One region of the Serratia sp. NFX21 genome, then DNA from elsewhere that is predicted to be linked to it. Evidence: predicted binding sites of a transcription regulator. Region 1 holds the regulator's gene; the other holds the start of a gene.

Region 1 (3,118 bases):
TGTAATTCATCGCGAAAATTGCTAAGCTAAATACCCACAATAAAAACAGGTCAATCTAATACCCGTTGTTACGACGGTGGACTGGCACTGTACAAGGAGAAAGCAATGTCGTTCGAACTTCCTGCATTACCTTATGAAAAAAACGCCCTCGAACCGCACATTTCCGCAGAAACTCTGGAATACCATTATGGCAAGCATCACAACGCCTACGTGGTGAACCTGAACAATCTGCTGAAAGGCAGCAAGTTTGAAGGGTTGTCCCTCGAAGAGATCGTTAAGGCCTCTGACGGCGGCATCTTCAATAATGCCGCTCAGGTATGGAACCACACTTTCTATTGGCACTGTCTGTCGCCACAGGGCGGCGGTGAGCCTGAAGGTAAACTGGCCGTGGCGATTAATCAGGCATTTGGTTCTTTCGCCGAATTTAAACAGCAATTCAGCGACGCCGCAGTGAAAAACTTTGGCGCAGGCTGGACCTGGCTGGTGAAAAAACCGGAGGGTTCGCTGGCGATTGTTAACACCTCGAACGCAGCGACACCGCTAACCGGTGATGATAAACCGCTGCTGACCGTCGACGTTTGGGAACACGCCTATTACATCGATTACCGCAACGCACGACCTGCCTACCTGGAAAACTTCTGGGCACTGGTTAACTGGGCATTTGTGGAAAAGAACCTGGCGTAACGCGGGGAAAAACAATCAGGCGCAGCGGGCTGCGCCTGTTTTACTTGAGGGGATCAGTTCAAAGCAGCGGTGAAGCTGAAAGCAATAATCACGGCCAGCGCACAAACGGTGGTGAACAGTGACATTTTCAGATCGGTATCCATTACAACTCCTTTTCAGATTGGGTTTCCCAAGGGTAAAAGGCACACAATTAATGCGTCAAACCATTTTCACACAGTTGAACAATAAAATCTTGTTATCATTTCCCGGTTTATTATACCGATTACCTCTTCCACTTTGGCTCAATATGGGACAAAATTCGCAGTTCACAACTGTGTACCGGCAAAATGCCCCTCCTGACCAAGCGCTGACGACTTCAACACACTAAAAACTCAGTTTTCGCTTCTTTGGAGAAGGATCTACGCAGGCAAACGATTAACATCACACTTACATACTGCAACATGTGAGTTCAGGAGTCATTCTTTACATGGCAACGATTAAAGATGTGGCCAAACGCGCTGGCGTTTCCACCACCACCGTTTCGCACGTCATCAATAAGACTCGTTTCGTCGCCGAAGAGACAAAAGCGGCCGTTGGCGCTGCGATTAAAGAGCTGCATTACTCACCCAGCGCCGTAGCGCGCAGCCTGAAGGTCAATCACACCAAATCGATTGGCCTGCTGGCCACCTCCAGCGAAGCCCCCTACTTTGCCGAAGTGATCGAGGCGGTAGAAAACAGCTGCTACAGCAAAGGCTATACGCTGATTTTATGTAACTCGCACAACAATCTGGACAAACAGCGGGCCTATCTGGCGATGCTGGCGCAAAAGCGTGTTGATGGTCTGCTGGTGATGTGTTCGGAATATCCAGACCAATTGCTCGGCATGCTGGAAGACTACCGCAACATCCCAATGGTTGTGATGGACTGGGGCGCGGCCCGCGGTGATTTTACCGATAGCATCATTGATAACGCCTTCGCCGGCGGCTATCTGGCCGGGCGTTATCTGATTGAACGCGGTCACCGCGATATTGGAGCCATTCCAGGCCAACTGTCGCGCAATACCGGTGGCGGCCGCCATCAGGGCTTTTTAAAAGCCATGGAAGAAGCCAATATTGAAGTACGTGACGAGTGGATTGTTCAGGGTGACTTTGAGCCGGAATCCGGCTACAAGGCCATGCACCAGATCCTGTCGCAAAAACATCGCCCGACCGCGGTATTCTGCGGCGGCGACATCATGGCGATGGGCGCGATCTGCGCCGCCGACGAACTTGGGCTGCGGGTGCCACAAGACATTTCGGTGATTGGCTACGATAACGTGCGTAACGCCCGCTATTTCACCCCGGCACTGACCACCATTCATCAACCCAAAGAGCGTTTGGGTGAAATGGCGTTCACCATGTTGCTGGACCGTATTATCAGCAAGCGTGAAGAGTCGCAGGTGATTGAAGTGCATCCGAAACTGATTGAGCGTCGTTCGGTCGCTGACGGCCCATTCATCGATTACCGCCGCTAATTGCTAATGCCGGAAGCCGCTGTGGTTTCCGGCACCACTTCGCTTAGCCATTCCTGATTCAGCGTTTCACTGTCCCCCAGGTAATCCAACAGCCAGGCCATCGCCGGTGATGGCGTATTCTGCTGCCAGGTCAGACAACAGGGGCTGGCCGGAAACGGCTGCTGCAGCTGCAACGCTACCAGTTCCCCACGCTGCACCAATGGCAAGGCCTGATGCGCCGGCATCATGCCAACGCACAGGCCGGCACACAGACAATCCAGCGCCGAGGCCCAGTCCGGCACCACCAGCCGCCGTTGGTTGTCCAGTGTCCAGGTGACCCGCTTGGGCAGGTTGCGCGAGGTATCTTCCAGACACAGCGACGGGAAAGGCCGCAGTTGCTCATCATTCAACAGGCCATCCATCATCGCCAGCGGATGCTGCGGACTGACCACGCACAGCCAGCGCATGTCGCCCATATCGCGAAAGGCAAACCCGCCCCCGACCGGCACCGCACGCGTCGCCCCAATAGCCATATCAGCACGCCCGTCCACCAGCGCATCCCAGACGCCGTTAAACACCTCAGGTTGGACCATCAGTTCTACGTCGGGGAAATGGCGATAGAAGTCCAGAACCAGTTGGCGGCAGCGCTGGGGTTTAACAATGATGTCTACCGCAATTTTCAGTTGGCCACGCCAACCGTTAGCCACCTGTTGACACTGGCGGCGGGTGTCGAGCATTTTTTTGATGACACTGCGTGCCTCCTGCACAAACACCACGCCGGCCGGGGTCAGTTCCACGTCACGATGACGCCGTTCAAACAGCGGAACCGCCAGCCATTGTTCCAATTGCCGCACGGTATAACTGACCGCCGAGGGCACTCGGTGCAGCTCATGCGCCGCTGCGCTGAAGCTGCCGGTGCGGGCGACCGCATCTACCACATCGAGAGAATATTCAGACCACATA
Region 2 (3,118 bases), 2.4 Mb from region 1:
TCCGGCGATCGTCTCGAGCTTCGTACGGTACCGCTGCAGTTTGGCAACGGCGTGCAGACAGGCGAATTGGTATGGCAACGGATAGGAGCGCCCTTATGATCATTGTTCACCATCTGAATAACTCGCGTTCGCAGCGTATCCTGTGGTTTTTGGAAGAGTTGAACGTGCCCTATCAGGTGCAGCGCTATCAGCGCGATCCGCAAACCATGCTGGCACCGCCGGAGTTAAAGAAAATTCATCCGTTGGGCAAGTCGCCGGTGATTGTCGATGGCGATCTGACGTTGGCGGAGTCCGGCGCCATTATTGAGTACCTGCAGGAAGCCTACGACGCGCAGGGGCAGTTTATTCCCACCGACTATCATGCCCGTCAGCAGTACCGGTATTGGTTACATTATGCCGAAGGGTCGTTAATGCCATTGCTGGTGATGAAGCTGGTGTTTAGCCGGTTGGGCCAGCCGCCGATCCCCTGGTTGCTGCGGCCGGTGGCGGGGGCGATTGGCAAAGGCGTGCAGCGTGAATATCTGGACAAACAGATCGCGCCACACTGTGATTATCTGGAACAGCACCTGAGCAAAAACACCTGGTTTGTCGGTAATGAATTCAGCGCGGCGGATATCCAGATGAGCTTCCCGCTGGAGGCGATGGCGTCACGTGGCGCACTGGACGGTTGCCCCAAGCTGCGCGGTTATCTACAGCGCATTCATACGCGTCCGGCCTACCAGCGGGCGCTGGAGCAGGGCGGGCCTTATGACCTGCTGAGCTGAGGCGATGGGCTATACTCGATGAGGTCACCCTTCATCGGAGGTAGCCCATGGCTACGCAAATCTTTGTTAACCTGCCGGTGGGCAATCTGCCCGCATCCATGACATTTTTCACCGAACTGGGCTTCAGCTTTAATCCCCGGTTTACCGATGATACCGCCGCTTGCATGGTAGTTAGCGACAGTATTTATGTGATGTTGCTGACCCACGACAAATTCAAAATGTTCACCCCGAATCCGATTGTCGATGCCAAAAAATCGACCGAGGTTTTGCTGTGTCTGTCGCAGCCCGATCGGGCTGCAGTGGATGCACTGGTGCGCAAGGCGATTGCTGCCGGCGGTAATACCTATAATCAGCCGCAGGATTACGGCTTTATGTACGGTCACGGTTTCCAGGATTTGGACGGTCATATCTGGGAACTGATGTACATGGACGAAAAGGCCGCGCAGGCCCAGTGACTCTTTTTGCCCTCCGAACGGGGGGCTTTCCCATCAGATTTCCCTATGTGACAAATTTCATATTTTCGATAATGATGGGCCTCATTACTTTTCTGCATAAATTGCCGCGATCTTTGGTTGATCAGAGGGCACAGAAGGCTGGATAATCGTTTGCCTTGAATAAACCACCATAAATCACCCGCCTCACGCCATGAGAGTTAATCGTTTGCCTTAATAAGCGCCGCCAATGGGTGACGTGAGTGAAAGATCGAAAAGCAAACGATACCCTACCAAACAGGTGTGGGCGGAATAACAAGCCTTGCAACGGGCTGGCAATGAAACACAGGGGACAGCAAGATGTCGAATTCTCAAGCGAACAACGCCGTTAAACCAAAAGGCGGGCTTGATGGTTATTTTAAAATTTCTGCGCGTGGCAGCAGCGTGCGGCAGGAAGTGGTGGCGGGGTTAACCACCTTCCTGGCGATGGTTTACTCGGTGATTGTGGTGCCGAGCATGCTGGGCAAGGCGGGTTTCCCGCCAACGGCGGTGTTTGTCGCCACCTGTCTGGTTGCCGGTCTGGGTTCGTTGCTGATGGGGCTGTGGGCTAATTTACCAATGGCTATCGGCTGTGCGATCTCACTGACCGCCTTTACCGCCTTCAGCCTGGTGCTGGGTCAGCACATCAGCATTCCGGTGGCGCTGGGTGCGGTATTCCTGATGGGCGTGCTCTTTACCATTATCTCGGTCACCGGTATCCGCGCCTGGATCCTGCGCAATCTGCCGATGGGCGTGGCACACGGCACCGGTATCGGCATTGGTCTGTTCCTGTTGCTGATCGCCGCTAACGGCGTGGGTCTGGTGGTGAAGAACCCGCTGGACGGCCTGCCGGTGGCATTGGGTGCCTTCACCTCATTCCCGGTAGTGATGACACTGCTTGGACTGGCGGTGATTTTCGGTTTGGAAAAACTGCGCGTTCCTGGCGGCATCCTGCTGGTGATTATCGCCATTTCGGTGATTGGGCTGGTGTTTGACCCGGCAGTGAAGTATCAGGGGCTGTTCGCCATGCCAAGCCTGGCGGACGCTAACGGCCATTCGCTGATTTTCAGTCTGGATATCATGGGCGCCTTGCAGCCGGTAGTGTTGCCGAGCGTATTGGCGTTGGTGATGACGGCGGTGTTTGACGCTACCGGCACCATCCGTGCGGTAGCCGGTCAGGCTAACCTGTTGGATAAAGACGGGCAGATCATCAACGGCGGCAAAGCGCTGACTTCGGACTCCCTGAGCAGCATTTTCTCCGGCCTGGTGGGCGCGGCTCCGGCAGCGGTGTATATCGAATCTGCGGCGGGTACTGCGGCGGGCGGCAAAACCGGCCTGACTGCGACCGTGGTCGGCCTGCTGTTCCTGATGATCCTGTTCCTGTCGCCGTTATCTTATCTGGTGCCGATTTACGCCACCGCACCGGCGCTGATGTACGTCGGCCTGCTGATGCTGAGCAATGTCACCAAGCTGGACTTCAACGACTTTGTCGATGCCATGTCCGGCCTGCTGTGCGCGGTGTTTATCGTGCTGACCTGTAATATCGTCACCGGCATCATGCTGGGCTTTAGCGCACTGGTGATTGGCCGTATCTTCTCCGGCGAATGGCGTCGGTTGAATATCGGTACCGTGGCCATTGCCGTGGCGCTGGTGGCGTTCTATGCCGGCGGTTGGGCAATCTGATCGTGCTGGTGTTTCCCCCGTCGCTTCGGCGGGGGATGTTTTATCCCCATTTCTGCTTCAGATAAGTCTCCTTCTGCCGATACTGCATTTTGAATGGCACAACAAGCTTTAACCGCTGTAAAAAAAGTGATCTACTATCGGGCATATTCAGAGATATTTCTGAACCCTGGAGTCTAAGGAAAGCATGGAAATCTTTTTTAC

What was found. Region 1 encodes PurR, which represses purine synthesis genes. Its sites were predicted from a motif close to CANGCAAACGTTTGCNTG; they were not measured.
Region 2: a site for PurR is predicted at 1,414-1,431, ahead of ACNT1W_RS24115 (NCS2 family permease). Genes of this name have one in related genera too.

Annotation. Positions count from the first base shown of each region.
Region 1 covers NZ_CP183196.1:2,786,629-2,789,746, reverse strand. Annotated here, with positions in the region: gene sodB (superoxide dismutase [Fe]) at 106-684, shown strand; gene ACNT1W_RS13260 (YnhF family membrane protein) at 738-827, opposite strand; gene purR (HTH-type transcriptional repressor PurR) at 1,151-2,176, shown strand; gene punR (DNA-binding transcriptional activator PunR) at 2,173-3,117, opposite strand.
Region 2 covers NZ_CP183196.1:5,153,643-5,156,760, reverse strand. Annotated here, with positions in the region: gene ACNT1W_RS24130 (lipocalin-like domain-containing protein) at 1-99, shown strand, start outside; gene ACNT1W_RS24125 (glutathione S-transferase family protein) at 96-764, shown strand; gene ACNT1W_RS24120 (VOC family protein) at 812-1,219, shown strand; gene ACNT1W_RS24115 (NCS2 family permease) at 1,556-2,917, shown strand; gene ACNT1W_RS24110 (Na+/H+ antiporter) at 3,102-3,118, shown strand, end outside.